DNA from 2 places in the Psychrobacter sp. Ps1 genome. Region 1 is predicted to be linked to the other one. Evidence: riboswitches for the same ligand, from Rfam matches in the RefSeq annotation. Region 1 holds a riboswitch; the other holds the start of a gene.
What was found. A riboswitch is a leader RNA that binds a small molecule or an ion and turns the genes downstream of it on or off. The one in region 1 is predicted to bind thiamine pyrophosphate.
Positions count from the first base shown of each region.

Region 2: another riboswitch for thiamine pyrophosphate. It lies ahead of I3249_RS07200 (ABC transporter substrate-binding protein); the one in region 1 lies ahead of thiC (phosphomethylpyrimidine synthase ThiC).

Region 1 covers NZ_JADQAN010000006.1:66,961-81,949, reverse strand. Annotated here, with positions in the region: gene pstA (phosphate ABC transporter permease PstA) at 1-113, opposite strand, end outside; gene pstC (phosphate ABC transporter permease subunit PstC) at 175-1,128, opposite strand; gene pstS (phosphate ABC transporter substrate-binding protein PstS) at 1,338-2,504, opposite strand; TPP riboswitch at 2,797-2,941, shown strand; gene thiC (phosphomethylpyrimidine synthase ThiC) at 3,190-5,304, shown strand; gene I3249_RS04480 (fructose bisphosphate aldolase) at 5,428-6,318, opposite strand; gene I3249_RS04475 (EamA/RhaT family transporter) at 6,495-7,343, opposite strand; gene I3249_RS04470 (ABC transporter ATP-binding protein) at 7,713-9,629, shown strand; gene I3249_RS04465 (alpha/beta hydrolase) at 9,706-10,596, shown strand; gene I3249_RS04460 (alpha-ketoglutarate-dependent dioxygenase AlkB) at 10,617-11,234, shown strand; gene I3249_RS04455 (EcsC family protein) at 11,267-12,124, opposite strand; gene I3249_RS04450 (NADP-dependent oxidoreductase) at 12,320-13,351, opposite strand; gene I3249_RS04445 (endonuclease/exonuclease/phosphatase family protein) at 13,538-14,293, opposite strand; gene I3249_RS04440 (hypothetical protein) at 14,502-14,989, opposite strand, start outside.
Region 2 covers NZ_JADQAN010000011.1:30,100-35,619, forward strand. Annotated here, with positions in the region: gene I3249_RS07190 (RelA/SpoT domain-containing protein) at 68-1,132, shown strand; gene I3249_RS07195 (VWA domain-containing protein) at 1,168-2,466, shown strand; gene I3249_RS07200 (ABC transporter substrate-binding protein) at 2,577-3,473, opposite strand; TPP riboswitch at 3,645-3,761, opposite strand; gene I3249_RS07205 (YbaN family protein) at 4,193-4,615, shown strand; gene I3249_RS07210 (cold-shock protein) at 4,859-5,068, shown strand; gene I3249_RS07215 (YeiH family putative sulfate export transporter) at 5,386-5,520, opposite strand, start outside.

The DNA.
Region 1 (14,989 bases):
CCTAGACCTAACTTGTTGGTCAAACGACGCTTGTTATAAAGGCTTTGATTGTAGCGGGTAGCGCCGTTTGGCTTAGTAGGTAGTGGTGCATTGATCGCATTGTTAGCAGGCATAATATTTATTTCCCATATCTTTTATCAATATCTATCAAGGTTCAATAAATCGGTAACAGACTTATCGGTTACCTGCTTTGTGATCCATGCGCATGAGCATCAGTTTTGCTAAAGACAGCACAATGAAGGTGATGACAAATAAGATTAAGCCTAGATGTAGTAGAGACGCAAGATGTAGCTCACTAGACGCTTCAGCAAACTCATTGGCCAAGGCCGAGGTAATCGTCACGCCAGAAGTAAACAGGCTTGGACTGATATTAAACGCATTACCAATCAAGAAGGTAACTGCCATCGTCTCACCCAATGCACGACCAAGACCCAAAATTACGCCACCAACAACACCAGCTTTGGTATAAGGCAGGATAATCTTGAACATGACTTCCCAAGTCGTCGCGCCCATGCCATAGGCTGACTCTTTCAGTAAATCTGGTACGACAGAGAAAACATCGCGCATGGTAGCGGCGATGAACGGTATGATCATAATGGCAAGCACTAGGGAGGCGGTAAACATACCCAGTCCCATAGGCGCACCTGCAAACAGTTTACCGATAATAGGCAAAGGGCCGACGTGCTCAATGAACCATGGCTGAATGTGATCACCAAAAAATGGCGCAAATACGAACAATCCCCACATACCATAAATGATAGATGGGATACCAGCCAACAACTCAATGGCGATACCAAGTGGTTTTTTGAGGAACTTAGGGCACATTTCGGTTAAAAATATCGCAATACCGAAACTGACTGGAACCGCGATAACAATAGCGATAAATGACGTGACTAAGGTGCCGTAAATAGGCGCTAATGCACCGTATTCATTGGCGACTGTATCCCAGTTATTGCTGGTATAAAATCCCAAACCAAACTCTTGAATACTCGGCCATGCTCCAACAATTAGAGACACCAAAATGCCCCCTAAAGATAGGAGGACGAGTATGGCAAACGCTTTAGTAGAGTTAACAAACAAAGCGTCGTAACGTTTTTGTTTAGCCAGTTGGGACCTTAAGTCTGTCATAAGTGTCTCAGCATTGAATGGGATGAATCGAAATATTAAAAAGATGTATATCAGGTCTTAACACAACAAACTTAAACGGTATGAGTAACTATATCTATCGAGATGTATTCATCAAATTTGCTGTGTTAAAACCTCTCAAACAACTACCGGAGAATAGTTATTCGAGAGGATAACTTGTCGGTTGCTAAATAGTATTTAGCAGAAACAAATTACTGAGCTGGCTTGTAGACAGGTTGTCCATCACTACCTTTTACTTCGTTCCACTTCTCTTTGAACAAGGCTACTGCCGTGTCAGAGAACGGTACGTAGTCTAGTTCCATGGCGCTGTCATCACCTTGGGTATAAGCCCAGTCAAAGAAGTTCAACACGCCAGCTACCTGTTGAGGATTTTCTGGTTGCTTATGTACCAAGATAAAGGTCGCAGCAGCGATAGGCCATGCTTGGTCAGTTTCAGAGTTAGTGATGACTTTATAAAAGCCTTCTTGTTGTGACCAATCGATATCACCTGCCGCAGCAAACGTCTCAGCAGATGGCTGTACAATGTTACCAGCTGCGTTTTTCAGCGCAGTATGTGACATCTTATTTTGCTTAGCGTAAGCATACTCAACATAGCCGATAGAGTTTTTCATGCGGTTTACGTAGCTTGAAACGCCTTCGTTACCTTTACCACCTGCACCAGTAGCAGAAGTCGGCCATTTGACGGTTTTATCAACGCCAACGGTGTCTTTCCAGTCTGGTGAAACCTTGGCAAGATAGTCAGTGAAGTTAAAAGTCGTACCTGAACCGTCTGAGCGGAATACTGTTGTGATTGCTGCATCTGGCAAGGTCAAATCTGGGTTCATCGCCTTAATCGCAGGGTCATTCCAGTTACTGATTTTACCCAAATAGATATCAGCTAAAGTCGTACCGTCTAGCTTCAGTGCACCAGGCTCAACACCATCAATGTTGACGATTGGTACAACACCACCGATGACTGTTGGGAACTGAATCAGACCTGCTTCGTCTAACTCTTCAGGCGTCATCGGGGCATCAGAAGCACCAAAGTCTACTGTTTTTGACTGAATTTGTTTGATACCACCAGATGAGCCAATCGACTGATAGTTGACTTGGCCGCCGGTCGCAGCATTGTAGTCATATGACCATTTCGCATAGATAGGCTGCGGGAACGACGCACCCGCACCTGTAATATTCATAGCGATATTTTCAGCAGATTTAAAATCTGACGTAGCAGAAGATGCTGTCTGAGAGGTTGTTTCAGCTGTTGTCACAGCGCTACTGCTAGTATCAGCAGTTGGCTCCGCCGTATCTGTTGACTTATTACACGCCGTAAGCATTAATGTACAACTGACGGCCACTGCTAATAACGAATAACGCATGTAGGACTCCTAAAGTTTAACAACGGTATAAAAAAGCATTGCTTGTGATATGCGTGTTATCTTGCCAAATCTTTATGACAGTTTAATGACAACTTCTAGAATCCTTCATTCGCTTTACATAATATTTGAATAATTCGTCTACAACCTAGCAATACTAAGCACCCTCATCTATTAACACTCAAAAAATTATTCACGAAAATATGGAACTGTATGTGTGACACGGAATATTTGTATCCAAATACTATTAGCCGTTGGTACAGAATTTTGTTAGTATGAAGGCTGATTTACAACACTGACAGACTCGGGGTGCGGTGTATTTTTGGCTCACTTTATTAAACTTACTTTATTAAAGTAGTCGCCTTAATACATTCGCTGAGAGATCACCCGCCGAACCTGATGCGGTTAGTACCGACGCAGGGAAGTCTTAAGCACTTTGTTATTTACGACAAAGGGCGCGTAGAAATACATTTTTATCGTCACTACTGTCTTAATATGCGTGATGCATAACCGGATAAGAAGAGAGGATATCAAGCTGCGTCCAATATTTGATGAGCACCATGCGCGACGATACTTTTTGGTCGAAGTTGTGGGTTCATGATATAAACTTGTCTAGATGATGGATGCCTACCCCCGCAGATACTGGCGGTGTTGATTTTATTCAAAAACCAACACGCTAGGACAGCATATGACTACTGCAGACACTACTTCAATTGCACCGAAAGCCCAAACGCATAACCCAGCCGACAACTCAACGCTTGCTTCTAATGCTGCTGACACTAATAACGTCAAAGCAGATAAGAAAGCAGATGCGCTAAAAACCCCTGCTCACCGTGCCGCAAGTGATGCCCGTTTCGAAGAAGATGCGCGCGACTTGCACCGTATTTTACCTGCCTCAAGAAAAGTCTATATCGAAGGCTCAAGACCTGACATCCAAGTACCGATGCGTGAAATCAGCTTGGCTGATACGCCTGTTGGCGGTACTGGAGATAAAGACGGTGAGCATAATCCGCCGTTTTATGTGTATGACACCTCAGGTGTATATACCGACCCTAATGTCGATATCGACCTTACACGTGGATTGCCAAAATTGCGTGAGAACTGGATCGCAGAACGCAATGATACCGAGCAATTAAGCGGCCTATCTAGCTCATACGGACAAGCACGTGCTCGCGATATCAGCACTGCCAACCTTAGATTTGCTCATATTGATAAACCGCGTCGCGCCAAAGCAGGACAGAACGTCACGCAAATGTACTATGCACGCCGTGGCATCATCACTCCTGAGATGGAATATATCGCCATACGCGAAACGCAAAAGCAGCATGAACTGACCGATATGCGTCAACACGATGGCGAAAGCTTCGGTGCCAATACGCCTCAAATCATTACCCCTGAATTTGTTCGTGATGAAGTGGCGGCTGGACGCGCTATTATCCCAAACAACATCAACCACCCTGAGTCTGAGCCGATGATCATCGGGCGCAATTTCTTGGTGAAAATCAATGCCAATATCGGTAACTCAGCGTTGGGCTCGTCTATCGATGAAGAAGTATCTAAAATGACGTGGGCAACACGTTGGGGTGCGGATACTATTATGGATTTATCAACGGGCAATCATATTCATGAAACCCGTGAATGGCTAATCCGTAACTCTCCTGTGCCGATTGGTACGGTACCGATTTATCAAGCCCTAGAAAAAGTCGATGGCGTCGCTGAAGACCTTACATGGGAGATATTCCGTGATACGTTGATTGAGCAAGCAGAGCAAGGCGTCGATTACTTTACCATTCACGCCGGCGTACTATTACGCTATGTACCGCTCACCGCAAAGCGTCTGACAGGTATCGTCTCACGTGGTGGTTCTATCATGGCTCAGTGGTGTCTAGCCCATCACAAAGAAAGCTTTTTATACACGCATTTCGAAGATATCTGCGAGATTATGAAACAGTACGATGTAGCATTTAGTCTAGGTGATGGCCTACGTCCTGGTTGTTTGCAAGATGCCAATGATGAAGCGCAGTTTGGCGAGCTACGTACGCTTGGTGAATTGACTAAAGTGGCATGGGAACACGATGTACAGGTGATGATCGAAGGCCCTGGACACGTCGCGATGAACCGCATTAAAGAAAACATGGACTTGCAGCTTGAGCTATGTGCTGACGCGCCTTTCTATACTTTGGGGCCATTAACGACAGACATCGCTCCAGGCTATGACCATATCACTAGTGCCATCGGAGCTGCAATGATTGGATGGTTTGGTACAGCGATGCTGTGCTATGTCACGCCAAAAGAACACTTGGGTCTGCCAAACAAAAAAGACGTCAAAGACGGCATTATCACTTATAAAATCGCTGCACACGCTGCTGACCTTGCTAAAGGTCATCCAGGAGCACAGGCACGTGATAACGCATTATCTAAAGCACGTTTCGAATTCCGCTGGGATGATCAGTTCAATCTAGCACTCGATCCTGATACTGCACGTGAATATCATGATGAGACGTTGCCAAAAGACGCACACAAATCGGCACACTTTTGCTCCATGTGTGGCCCTAAGTTTTGTTCAATGAAAATCACTCAAAACGTCCGTGAATATGCAGCAGGACTAGATAAAGATGCTGCCAACCAAAAAGTAACGCCGCAAACAGGCGACTTAACTGACGCTGGTCATCTAATCAAAGAGGTAGATACAGAGCTCGTTGGACAAGTTGGTGAAGCCACTGCTGAGGAAATTCGTCAAGGCATGGCGGAGATGACTAAAAAATATAACAACGAAGGACGCCAGTTATATAAAGAGGTGTAGGGTTAATAACCGATACTTTTCAAATAAGAAAAGCCCTACTATTTAAGTATTTGCACACTTATCTAGTAGGGCTTTTTTGGCTTATTTACTCATAATTTATGTGCGAATTTTCATTTACTATGTTTACACTTTCGACGCCTGATAAATCTCTTCAATTGAAGCATTAATTGTCTCAGCAAATTCACTATCGCTTTGTTGCTTACTCAAGCCTTCGGTAAAAGCACGCGAGAAGCTCGCAATCATACCTGGGTTTTGTTTGAGCTTGGCACAAGCATCGCTACGACTATAGCCACCAGATAACGCCACCACTTTGAGCACTTTAGGATGGTCAATCAGCTCCTGATAAAACCCTGCCTCTTCTGGCAATGTTAGCTTGAGCATCACTTGGTGTTCGTCATTCAAGCGTTCTAGATTGCGCAGTATATCTGCCTTCAACAGTAACTCGCACTCATGCTTTTGAGTGCTATCAATATTGACCTCTGGCTCAACGATAGGCATCAGACCTTTTGAAATAATTTGCTTAGCCACATCAAACTGCTGTTGTACCACAAGCTCGATACCATCGACGTTTGGCTCATAAATGACTGAGCGCATTTTAGTACCGAATACGGGATAGTTTTTTGCTTTATCCAATAATAGATCCAGATTCGGAATCGGCTTCATAACTTGCACGCCGCTCATTTGCTCAGCCAGACCTTTATCTACCTTTAAAAACGGTACGATATTTTTATCTTCCCATAGGTAATTGGCCGTCGACTTACCATTAACTTCGCGCTCCATGGTGTCTTCAAATAAAATTGCACCAAGTACACGCTCGCTATCAAAACAGTCACACGTCATGATACGAGCACGCATTTCATGAACCAAATCAAACATGGCCTCATCATTATCATAGTCGTCGTTGCTAACACCATAAGTCTCTAACGCTTTCGGTGTGCTGCCGCCACTTTGATCAAGAGCAGCAATAAAACCTGAACTATTTTTTATACGCTGTAATTGCTTATCGTATTCCATTGAGCCTGCATCCTATTTTTATTGGTTAAGTTAAGTATCATAAACTAAGCTTTTTTATTCCATACAAGCCGTGTTATTTGTAGATAACCTTATCATAGGATGATTTATATGCCTATATAGGATACGTGACAATATAGCCAAAAAATCATGAAACCAATACTTTTAGACAATGCGCATTACGCCAAAAACAGTACCCCTACACAGCAGACTGCCAATACTAATCCTATTATATTAATACGGTTCAACTGCTCTTTAAATACACCTACGCCAATCAATGTCGCTACGGCAATAACGCCGACATTCATACCAGTGAAAACAATACTAGGAGAATCATGCAGCACTTGATGTGCCCGTACATAAGCATAAATATTGCCCATGTTTAATGCGCCAAGCAGCAGTCCTGTCATAAGTGCTTGTTTTTGCCAACGTACCCGTGTGATAAGTAAATAGATTAGAAGCAATACACCTGCTACCCCGAAGCTAACCAGTAGAGTCAATGGAAAAGCTGCTCCTTGTTTGGCAACTTGTTTGAACAAAATATCAATAATGCCGTAGCCTGCCCATACCCCGAATAACCACAGTGGCGTATGCTTTGCTTGCCGAGTAATATCGTTATGCTGTGGTCGATAGACAAGCGCACCTAATGCCAAAAATCCTAACGCCAATCCAAGTATACGTGTACCAGTCAGCACCTCACCGAATAGCAAAAAAGCCGCTACGATAGGAATGATAAGTGATAAGCGCTGAGACGCGTCGGTTGCTACCATCCCCACCGCTTCAATAGCCCGTCCCAGAATAATAAATACGGCAGGTAATAGTATCCCAAGCGCGATGATAATGCCCCAAGCGCTATCAAGCGCATGAATGGCACCTACATCAGGTTTTAGTAATACCCAAGTCAGTAAAAAAGCCATAGGATAGCCTGCCACGATGGTCTGACGAATATCTATATTTTTCTGGCGCAATATTTTCAAAAGTACGGAGACGGCGACACTGCATAGCACCGCTATTATTAAATACATCATTCACTGCTACCTTTTGAACTTCAATGTTGAGTTATTATTGTTCATCTATTTATAAAGACCATTAAATAAAATGCCTGCTAATCAGTTGATATTTGCAATAAAATCATAGTTATAAAAGCAATATTTAAACCATGAATAAGTTTGGATGTAGAATGTAACAAAATATGTTTTCCACAGCAATCTATTTATTATTGTTGTGACCAAGGTTATAAAAACACAGCTATTCTTAAGCAAATTACAATTAGCATGCAGCTATGATTAGTAATTTTGCTAAAATAGCACCTAATCCCAATCACAAAAGTAAAGATTCTAGATAACGAGTCCTCTCGTTCATCTTGACGTACTGCTATTGATGTTTTATTACTGCCTATGAATGCTTTATTTCGCTTTTTTGAAAACCGTCTACCCGCCTTTCCAGACACACCCATGCCATTGCCATCACCTCGCGATGGCATGCTGAAGTTTTTGTGGGCATGTACCAATGGCTTACGCGGCTGGCTACTAATTTTTATGATTTTGTCCGCTGGTATCGGTATTTACGAGGCCATGCTGTTTGCTTGGATAGGTAATATCGTCGATTGGTTGGGCGTTTATACACCGCAAAACTTATGGGTAGAAAAAGGCGATATGCTACTCATCATGCTCGCTGTCATGATAGTTAGCCCACTGTGGATTGCCTTGTCATCGTTTATCCACTTTCAGACCTTGCAAGGTGTATTTCCTATGCAGATGCGCTGGCGTTTTCATCAGCGAATGCTTGGGCAATCCATGCAGTTTTATCAGGACGAGTTTTCGGGTCGCGTCTCAGCTAAGGTAATGCAGACAGCCCTAGCAGTACGCGATACCGTGATGACTGTCACCGATATGTTTATGTATGTCTCTGTCTACTTTATCACCTCAGGGGTGATTTTGTTTAATTTAGACAGCTTATTACTTATTCCATTTGTCATTTGGCTGGTCTTGGTTGCCATCACCATTTGGTACTTTATCCCCAAACTCAAAGAGACAGCGATTGTACAAGCGGATGCCCGTGCCTTGATGACGGGACGAATTACGGACGCTTATGCCAATATCATGACCGTAAAGCTATTTAGCCATTCGCGTCGTGAGCTTGGCTATGCCAAAAATGCCATGGGGCAATTTCTAGGTACAGTACATGCGCAGATGCGCTGGGTCAGCTATTTAGAAGTATCGACCCATCTTATCAGCGTGATCTTGGTCAGTAGTACGGCAGGTATTGGATTGTACTTGTGGCAACAAGGCGCAGTTGGTGTTGGTGCTATTGCTGCTGCGACTGCTATGGCGTTACGTCTAAATGGTTTGACGCGTTGGATTATGTGGCAGACAGCCAGTTTGTTTGAGAGTATCGGTACAGTTCAAGATGGTATGCGTACGTTGTCAGCACCGCAGACAATCATTGATAAACCTGATGCGCCAGCCCTAGCCGTTACGGACGGGCGTATCGTGTTCGACCACGTTGACTTCAGTTATGAAAATGACGAAGAAGACAATGACCAAACTAGCGAGCCTATTGATAGTACCAACATCGCTAAGCGCGCTCCTAACTCATATATCAAACTGTTGGACAACTTCCACTTAGATATTAAGCCGGGTGAAAAGATTGGTTTGGTTGGGCGCTCAGGTGCTGGTAAATCAACACTAGTTAATTTATTGCTACGCTTCTTTGATGTGGATAGCGGTAAGATTCTAATTGATGGTCAAGCTATCGATGCGGTCACGCAAGAATCGTTGCGTCAACAGATTGGTATGGTGACTCAAGATACGTCATTGTTACATCGCACCGTGCGTGAAAACATCGCCTATGGTCGTCCTGATGCTACTGACGCGGAGATTATGATCGCTGCCAAACAAGCCCAGGCATGGGATTTCATCAAAGATCTGTACGATGATAAAGGCAATACAGGACTTGATACCCAAGTGGGTGAACGCGGAGTCAAACTATCTGGCGGTCAACGTCAACGTATTGCTATCTCACGTGTTATGCTAAAAAATGCGCCGATTTTACTTTTGGATGAAGCGACCAGTGCGCTAGATTCTGAGATTGAATATGCCATTACCGAAAGCTTAAATGACATCATGACTGGCAAGACCGTTATTGCTATCGCCCATCGCCTGTCTACTATTGCCGCATTGGATAGACTGGTCGTTATGCATCAAGGCCGTATCATCGAGCAGGGTAGTCATGATGAACTATTAGCATTAAACGGTGTCTACGCTCGACTGTGGCAACGTCAAAGTGGTGGCTTCTTAGGTGAAGACAACTAGGATTCATTAAGAGCAATCATAAGAAGACAATCTACAAAAAATCACTCAAAATAAGTCACAAGGAAGTGTTTATTTTATGGAAGCATTCACAAACCGCATTAATCTTAGCGGAAAGCAGGCACGTTACTACGACCTTAGCCAGTTTAATCAGCCGCTAGATTCAAGCTCTACTCCCCGCGCGCCAGCACATTTTTATAGTGGTAATAGTTTTACTGTTGGTACTTATACGCCACTATTAAGTAAGCTAGCCACTGAGTTTGATATCAGCTCACTTGCCCTACGTGGCTACTGGTATGATAAGCCGCACAGCCGCCGTCTGACGCGCGAGCAAGATGCCGACATGCTGATTGAATTTTTAGAAAATACCCAAGACAAGCCTGTCGTAGGTATTGGTCATTCGCAAGGCGCTACGGCCACAGCAATGGCAGCTGCCAAACGTCCAGAGCTATTTTCACAGTTATACTTGATCGAGCCTGTCACATTTACCAAACACCAAGCCACCTTATATAACCTTTTGCCACGCTCTGTCCTACTGAGCCGCGAGCCTTTCAAAAGTACGTTAACTAAGCAATCTACTTGGCCCAGTACCCATAGTTATTACGAGAGCCTACGTGCGCAGCGTGCTTATAAGCGTATCAGCGATGAGCATTTGCAAGTGTTTGCTGAGCAAAGCTTGAGCAAAAATGCAGATGGTAGCTATACGCTTATGTTTGCACCAGAACAAGAGCTGGCCAATTATTTTGGCGCCCCTCATATCGATGCTGCGCTCAAGAAACTACGCTGTCCCTACACCTTGATTACAGGCAAGCCTACCCTGTTCATCAATGATAAAGTACGAAAGCAATGGAAAAAGTTTGTCCCAGATAGCAGTCTTATTTCGCTGTCAGATTATGGTCATCTATTGCCAATGGAAGCGCCTGAACTATGTGCTCAAATTATCAACGAGCACTATCAAAGCAGTAAATAAGGATTTATAACGACTGAATTATGACTGACCTCTTTGCTCCTGCACCCACGGATAACTTACTACCCTATGATGGTAAGGTGAATGATCTAGGCGTGATTATCGACGATGCCACTGCCCTTTATAATACTCTACTAAATGAGCTACCTTGGCAGCCAGACATCGTGACGTTATTTGGTAAGACCCATATAACTACTCGGCAAATCGTTTGGATGGGAGATACAGATGCAGACTATCAATATTCAGGACACGTGCGGCAAACTGTTCCATGGTCAGATGTAGTGTTTCACGTGAAACAGAAAATCGAACAGGCTTTAGCAGAGGTTGGCGTAACTGCCAATTCTAATACCTGCCTGCTTAATTACTATCCTTCTGGCGCTGATGGTATGGGCTATCATGCCGATGACGAAAAAGAGCTCGGTCATCAACCAGTCATCGCCTCCTTGTCGCTTGGTGCCACACGCAAATTTGTTTTTAAGCATAAAAAAACTCAAGACAAAGTTGAACTTTATCTTGAGTCTGGCCAGCTCGTTGTAATGCATGGTGATACACAAACCTTTTGGAAACATACGATTACTAAGACAAAAATAGACGATGCTGGGCGAATCAGTCTAACGTTTCGGCATATGCTTACATCTTGATACTATCGCTGACTTAACGAGCCATTGAGTGTTTATACGAGACGGTCCAAAAAACGCTCACGGTAACACTGATAAGCAGCTTCACAAACATTGGCAGTGTAGCTAGCATTAACACCACCTGCGACTACTGCACCCACCGCTGGAATGATTTGCGCCGCTTTTGTCTTAACGATGTTAGTGGCTACTTTAGTCGCTGTCTGACGCAGTACACGAGACATAACTTCTTCATTAATCTGATTGAATGCTTGAGTTTCTGGATCTTTAATCATCGCATGAGTGTCATCTAACGCCGCTTTACGCTCTTCAACAGAGGCAGAAGTTGCTACAGCCAACAAAGACATAGCAAATAACTGTTCGCCTTCATCATTGATATCAAAGCCATAGTACGTTGCATATTCTCCAATCGCTCGTAGGTTAGCTGTAATAAGCCCAACGACATCAGCAGGGATACCTGCCCAGCCTACAACCCCCGTAGTCACCCCTTGCGCACTGGTTAGCGCTACATATTTGCTTTTGAAAAGCTTAACTTGTTTATCTACAACAGCAATGGGTAGACGTTTAATGTCAGACAGCGTTTTAATAGAGGAGTCATTAATATCTGCTGTCTCTTGATAGTTATCGATAATGCCTTGAGTGTCCAATGTCCAGTTGGCTGCATCACTCAAAGCAGTAATCGTTTCCTCAGTTGCTTTTTTTAGAGAATTACCAAATTGTGGAGCTTCCATCAGCGCATCACCGGCGGCTACCACAGGGGTATTAAGCACTGCTAGCGTCTTATCCAAAATCCCTTTATCAGGGTTCTTCCATGCTTCTATCTCTGCACGTACTTTTGCTTCATAAGCAATGTGGTCATCTGTTTTTTCATTGCTGGTCTTATTGTTGATAGTCATATTATTCCCTTTATTAGTATCGTTCGCTTTCTATCCTATGATAAATAAGCAAAGACTACAGGGACGTTCTGTTGTCCAAAATAAAACTTTTGTATGATTTGTTAGGTCATCAGTTAAGTTTACTGGGTTTCAACAGACATCCCCTTACTAATAAATCCTATCAAACAATACCTAATAATTAGGCAATCTTGACATTCACTCAGCTGCCGCTAAGACAATCTTGCCAAAAGCATCGCCTTTTTGTAGCTCATGGTGCGCTGCAACAACTTCTGAGAGTGGATAAGTTTTTTGAATTTTTAAAGTTAGCTTACCATCGGCTACTTCCTGTAAAACACGCGCCATATCTTGACCACTACGCTGCGCTTTATAGCCTGCTACTGCTAAGTCTTTTTGCTGACCGGCTTCTTTGAGCTTATCAACCCAGATAGTTGGCAACACATTCACTCGGGCACCTGATTTGAGTACGCTAAGCGCACGGACACCTGCTTCGTCACCAACTAAATCAAGCAGCACGTCAGCTTGTAAGTCAGGGAACGCTTCATCTTTGGTATAATCTATCCAACCCGCCAGCTTAGATACGTCTATCAACTCATCAAGCTTGGCGTACTTTTCTGGCGAGCAAATTACCGTCACCTTGATGTTATCTTGTGCCACCTTATTCATGAGCAATTGGATTAGTAAATGACCGACACCACCTGCTGGTGCATTAATCACCACATGCTCGCCTGTTTTTATATCAGCAAAATCTACAAATTGTAGTGCCGTTTGTCCGATACAAGGCAAAGCACCTGCCTGCTCTAAGCTGACATTATTTGGTACTTTTGCGAGCAACTTGGCATCTACTGCTGCATATTGCGCATAGCCGCCACCGCTAAAGGTCAAGGCCGCTACTCTATCGCCAACAGCAAACTCGTCGCTATTACTGCTGACTACTTCGCCTGATACATCGAACCCTAAAATAGCTGGCTGATCATTCTCAAACTTGTCTTTGCGAATGTTTTCCGCACCCCAGCCTTTACCTTGGCGAGTTTTATAATCGACAGGGTTAATCCCAGCATAGGCAATTTTTACCAGTACTTGGTCGTCCTGTAGCTCAGGGACATCAGCACCATCTTGATATTTCATTACTTCAGGCTCACCGAACTCGCGTATGAGTACGGCGTGCTGTGTCTTAGGTATATTGTGGTTAGCTTGTTGATTATTATCAGTAGTAGACGTTGTTGCCATCGTAGAATATCCTTATATTTTGTTTATTAGGCTGTACTTGTTATTCATTTTATTGAAACGTTGTACTGTTAATATCACTTTCAATCGAGAACATAGTTAATTAATAATATGATCAATAAAGACAATTGTTCATATATCGATAGATTGCCAATATAATACATTTAGACGAATTATTATAGTTAGGTATTAGGGCAACATCAGTTCTGCACTAATGGGCAGGTGATCTGATAGCGAGGACCAAGGTTTTCCAGTGTGTACCCAAGCATCCTTCACAAGCAAATTGCGCACGTAGATACGATCTAAACTAAGCACTGGCAGTTTTGCGGGAAAGGTTGACAACAGCTTGCCATGACAATGCTTGAACGCTTCTATCATACCGAGATCTGACGCCAGTTTGTCACAAGACATCTTTTTCCAATCGTTAAAATCGCCTGCCAAGATGAGCGGTTGATTCGGCGCAATCTCATTTCGCACATAATCACTAATCGCTTGATACTGCTTGATACGATCACGCTCAAATAAATTTAAATGTGCACACAATACGACAACTGGCATCTCCCAACCGATAGGCTGTACCTCACAGTGCAAGACACCGCGCTGCTCAAGCTTATTAACCGTAATATTTACATTGTGTTTGGGGTCTAGCGGAAAGCGGCTCAATACTGCATTGCCGTGGTGGCCGTTTTCGTATTCGGAGTTTTTACCGTAACTGTTTTGCAAATCTAAAAATTCGCCGAACCATTCATGCTGCGATTGATCTGGGTACTCGTTGTATTGCATATTGCGTTTAAGGTTTTGGCCTTGCACTTCTTGCAGGCACAAGACGTCTGAACCCACAGACTCTAGCGCCTGAGCAATACCTTGCATCTTCACTTGGCGATTCAGCGGTGACATGCCTTTGTGGATGTTGTAGCTGGTTAAAACAAAAGAGGTGGTAGTCATAGTTTGGTTAGTTGTACGCTCATTATTTATGGAGTAAAGATCAATAGCTCAGCTACGATAGCATCCATAGTGATTGTAATGACAGACATAAAAAGAGCACTGGCTCGTATTGAACCAATGCTCTCATAGTACACCTATGTATTATTAATGGCTAATTCATAAATGGCTGATTCATAAATGAACATCGCGCATAGGTGTCATCGTCAGATTAGTAGCGAGTTACTAGCGCTATTGGTTGATCTTCACCCATGATATCTTGTGGCATAAATACAGCTTCGCCGCCATTATGAATGACGTGTTCGATGATTTCGCCGATTGCATCGTCTGTGATGCCTTCTGTAGTCGCATCATTGGCAGGACTTAGAGTCTGAGCTTTCTCGTCAATCTTAGCGGATTGTATATAACCACGGCGTACATAAAGCGTCTCGCCAGCCCCTTGGAAAGCACTGCGATACACTTCCTGCAAATCAGTCTGCAACATATTCGCACCGCGAGCTTTATCGATTTCACCCAATGCAGCTTTGTGCAGCGATGTACGATACTCTTCTACGGCTTCTTGCACGCTATCTACGATATGCTGAGCACTACCGTCTTCTAGATTGGTCGCATTCGATACTGTAGCGATGATATTGTCTGGACGATCACAGACTTCTTTATAGTAGCCAATATTTTTCGCATCACCAACTATGACAAGAG
Region 2 (5,520 bases), on a different contig from region 1:
ATAAATACAGCCTTCTGAGTATTTTTAAAATACAACAAGATTTATATCCGATAGTGAGTACCTTCGAATGAAGTCCAACACATACTACAACAACGTATATAAGCTTATATCTGAAGACTTTAATAACAGGCAGGCTCATGAAGTGATAAGAGAGTGGCGATCTCACAACATTTATACATTGGATATAGCTTCAAAACTATTAGAAAGAATTGTCAAAAATCTAAATCTTAAGAATTGCTACATAGGTCAACGACTAAAAAGGCTAGTGTCAATAAAACAGAAATTAGTCAAAAGTAAAGGTATGAGACTTACAAAAATGCAGGATATTGTAGGTGTAAGACTTGTAGTCAATGATTTAAAAGAGCTAGCAAAGGTAGTTAAGTTATTGCAAAAAGGTAAAATTTTAGGTAAAAATATTTCTCTCGTTAGAGAGTTTAATTATATAAAAAAACCTAAAGAAGATGGGTATAGAAGCTACCATATAACTTTCGAAATAACGAATAACCATAAAGGTGTAGAGTACAAAAGATTATTTGAGTTACAAGTTAGGACGAAGTCACAGCATGCATGGTCTACTGTGGTAGAAACTATAGGGACCTATATGGGAGTAGATTTCAAAGGGGGCGATGGCGAAAAAGACTGGAAGAATTTTTTTAAGGAATCTTCTTATATATTTTCATGGTTTGAGAAGTTTGAAAGTGGTCGTAAGCACCTTACTGTAGATGACGCGGAAGAAGTGATTAGAGGCTCTATAAGGCTTAAAGAGATAATGCTAGAGTTAAAAATAACAGAACTACTAGCGCTCCTTAATAACATGACCTCCGATATAAGCTATAAGCTAAATGAAACTTCCAAGAACGACTATGCAATTATATTTATTGACTACATTAAAAAAGAAAGTGTAGTGAGAACTTATCCTAAAGCGGCATCTAAAACTGTTAATGACCTTTATATTAGATTAGAAGAAGAATTGAATTATACAGATCAAATTCAAGTCTTATTCGTTGAAATTACAAATTTAACTAACTTGAGAAAGGCTTTTCCAAACTTCTACATAGATGTATCTGAATTTATAAGCATTCTAAAAAGGTATTTTGATAGGCTAAATGATTACGCATCCAACTTGAGCTAAATTTTCTAATCTCTCAAATAGATTAAGGGAACACCATGAACCATCTCACCGTCGGACAACGCGCGCCTTTAAGCAATCTTGCTATTGATGATACCGCACCAATCACGCTCAAGTTCACTCGTCAAAGCCCAATAGAGATGGACATCAGCTGCTTTGCCTTAGACGCAGCGGGCAAACTGATCAATGATGATTACATGGTGTTTTATAATCAGCCAACCTCACCGTGCGGGCAAATCAAGCTCACCCATTACGAGTCGCAGCCAACGGCGAGTAAAGGCATCCAAGCCGAGTTTGAAGTGAATTTATCCAAACTGGCTGCGAATATAGACAGCTTGTTTTTTGTATTATCAGCCGACACGCCGCTGAATCAAATTCAATCGTTAGAGATTGGCATTTGGCAGCAGTCACAAAAGGTACAGGCAGAGTATCAAGCAGCAGACTTTGCCCAGCAGCAAGCCAGTATGCTCATGCAGCTTTATCGTAAGGGTGGCGTTTGGCGAGTATCAAACGTCGCGCAAGGCTTTAATGGTGGACTTGCCGCCATCGTGCAGCATTTCGGTGGCGATGTAGAAGAGGGCAGCCCGCAAGTACTCGAGCCGACCGCAGGACCAGTTCAAGCAAAACCATCGTTAGAGAAGGTCATGCTAGACAAAGCCCCAAAACTCGTCAATCTCGCCAAAAAAGCCACGATATCGCTTGAGAAACGTCAATTGCAGCAGTTAACCGCAAAGGTAGCATTGGTGTTAGACGCTTCAGGCTCAATGAACAGACAGTACAAAAAAGGCCGCGTGCAAGAGGTAGTCAATCGCATATTGCCATTGGCAGTGAGCTTCGATGACGACCAAGCGCTAGACTGCTGGGCGTTTGCCCGAGATCCGCAGTATTTGGGCGAGATTGGGCTGAATAACTATGATGGTTTCATTGACAACGCTCATGGCGGCTGGCGCAAATGGGCACTTGGCCCACGCATTAACAATGAAGCAGAAGTCATGAAAGCCGTGACGGAGTTTTATCAAAAAGACGGCTTGGATGTGCCTGTCTACGTGCTATTTATCAGTGATGGCGGGGTGAATGACAATCGCGGTATCACGAGAGTCATGACGGAAGCCGCGAAACTACCGATATTTTGGCAGTTTGTGGGCTTGGGTGGTCGTGGTTATGGTATCCTCAAAAAACTAGACGATATGACAGGGCGCGTGATTGATAATTGCGACTTTTTTGAACTCGATGACTTGGATGATATCAGCGAAGAAGCCTTGTATGAGAATATGCTAGAAGAGTTCCCAATGTGGCTAAAAGAAGCCAAGCAACTAGGCATAGTCAATTCACTATAAAAATATGACTGCGCTAACCTCACTATTCGATTACAGCTAAATAAAAAACCGCCACACCAAACACTATGGCGGTTTTTTTATTCCTCAAAATATCTTAACTTATAAAATATCTATAGCGCCCAAAGCGACTGATACTGCTCATCAGTCAACGTCACAATATCGATCTCGGCCAGCATCTCACGCAGTTCTTGCCATTTATTGGCATCAGGCGTAATCGTCGTGATCAATCTGCCGAGCGTATTATCAATGATGGCATCCATCAGCGTATCAGCCTCGGTTCTACTATAGTCGTAATACATACGGTGGGCAGTGGCTGGCTCATTTTTACACAGTTCAGTCATCTGGCTGGTCACTTGAATAAAGGTATCTATCGCGTCCTTTTTCGCGTTATAGATCTCATTCGTTGTCAGAATCTCTAACGCCGAAAAGTTCGGATAAGGTGACAGATGCTGATCGATAAACTCAAACTCTAACCCTTCGTGAGTTGCCTCAACGCCCTCAAAGTTATAAAAGCACAGCCATGCACCATCTAGGCTTGGGTCTTCTTGCAGGTTTTTGATGTGATAAAAGTCTTTTTGTACAAAGGTCACATTATCACGGCTGATACTAAAGCCATTTTTCTTGGCATAACGCGCCAATATCTCAAAACCAATACGATTGGTTTTTTCTTCAGCAGCAGGGGTGCAGATGCGGATAGGCTGATTGTTTTTTAATTTATTCATGCTAGCGCGTTGCATCAATATACCGCCATCGGTCTCAAAAAAGCAGCCCAGTGCACGTAGAGTAGGCGCGTAATGTTCAAACAGATGGATAGGCTCATTGACATGCAAATCGATACTTTGGTTCTGTAGTTCGGCAAAGCCATCATAGTGGTCATCTGGCTCGATGATAGTAATATCAAGCCCTGCTTGCTCATATGCGCCCGTGGTTACACCAGCGATAAAGGGCAGATGATCAGGGTTTAAAAACCATTCGAGGGTCAGAGTAAGTTTGGTGGTCGGCTGCATGGTTGTTTCCTTTTTGATTATGGAAAACAATCAGACTGATACTATTAAGGTAAAACAAGAAAGGCCAAATAAGAAAAGTGAAGTCTCGATGCTAATTGTCAGATGCTCAGCGTTTAAGATGGTTATCACCAGTACGTCATCTATAGACTGCGCTTATTTATAGACCTCTGAGGGCGTGTCACGCTTGTTTCCTACGTCAGTGCTAACTGCTTCAGGTTCACGGGTGTGTCTCAGCGATGATGTGGGCTGTGTCTACAGCGTTAAATCAAAGCACCCCGACAAGATTGATTGTTATTGCATTATTTTTGATCAGTACTGCTAATGAATCCGTACTGCGAATGGCTATTATCGATAGTTACTGCATCATCATAGACGACTTACAAGATGGGATGCAAGCGTATCGGGAATGACGATGGCAGGTGATGACTGGTGTTCGTTAACCGCTCTTTAGGATAGATGTTGCTTCTCAAAGCTTATCACGGCTTTTTATAAGCGCTTTCAATCGATGTATTAATAAAAGAATGCAGTATTTATTATTGGTACTTACCCAATTACTAACCAAACATACCTATCAATAGCAAAAACCTTATATAAATAGTCTTGTGCGCAGACGGGCGATATTGCATGATTAGCCTTCTATGCCGCTGCTTATCTAATAGGCGCTACTCTAGACAATCGACATTTGGCATAACTGACAACTTACACGACCGACAACTTATATGACCGATAATAAAAAAACGTTCTATTACCGACCTAAGACTGATCAATCCAACAGCCCAATGCTGCGTTGGACCTTTGTGACGCTTGGTTGGCTGTTTTTTATCTTAGGTATTATCGGTATATTGTTGCCAGTGATGCCTACTGCGCCTTTTATCTTGCTAGCAGCAGGTTGCTGGGCACGTAGTTCTCGACGCTTTCATTTTTGGCTGATTAATCATAAATACTTTGGTAAATTCGTCCGTGACTGGGAAGAGAATCATGCCGTTCCGCTTTATGCCAAGTGTTTAGCGACGGTTATGATGGCAGCATCGACAATTATGTTATTTTATCGTTTGCCTGCCGATATGATGTGGATGGCATGGGCGGTAGCCACTGTCTGTAGTGGAGTAGCGATATATTTGTTCCGTTTACCAAATGCCTAAATCCGTTGCAATTTGCGCCAAAATCGGTCAATAAACGGCTCTGGTTACACGAAATATGAGATAAGACTTGCGATACTGGGATGTACCCCTTATAATACGCCCAAGCTTAAGAGCAGTTCTGCACCAAATCATTACCTCGTAGTATTAGTTATAATCCTTCGTTTTAATATTTATCGTTCAGTAGCTATTTGCAAGCGTTACCGGTCACTAGACCATTAATAAATTTAAAAGTAGGATTATACTATGTCAGACGTTCAAAAAGGTACAGTTAAGTGGTTCAACGAAGCTAAAGGCTTTGGTTTTATCGCTCCAGAAACTGGCGCAGACGTTTTTGCTCATTACAGCGAAATCACTGGTTCAGGTTTCAAAACTTTGGCTGAAGGCCAAGAAGTTGAGTTCACTGTAACTCAAGGCCAAAAAGGCCCACAAGCACATAACATCGTTGCTATCTAATTTGTCTTTATAGACAGATAGATGAATAGATGTAGAAAAGCGAACCTTCGGGTTCGTTTTTTTTCGTCTATGTTTTAGCATTTAGAGACTTGGTATTTACAGCATTAGTGTTTAGAGCATTAGTACTTAAGAGGCTGGTATTTAAGAGGCTGGTATTTAAGGTACTGGTATTAAAGTTAGTACTAGTCCAAGATTAAAAGTTTTAGCCAATCATATTAGATTAAATGACAGATGTAAAAAGGCCTCCGACTATAGATAGTTGGAGGCCTTTTACATTATGCAATGACATCAGCAGTTAAGAATGAATATTTAGCTTATTATATAAAGCTAATGCCAATATTGATTAGACCACCGCCCAGTATTAACCAACCGAACATAATAGCACCCAAGATAAGGGGTCTAACGCCAGCTTGCTTGATCGCGCTCAGATGAGTGGTCAGACCTAATGCAAA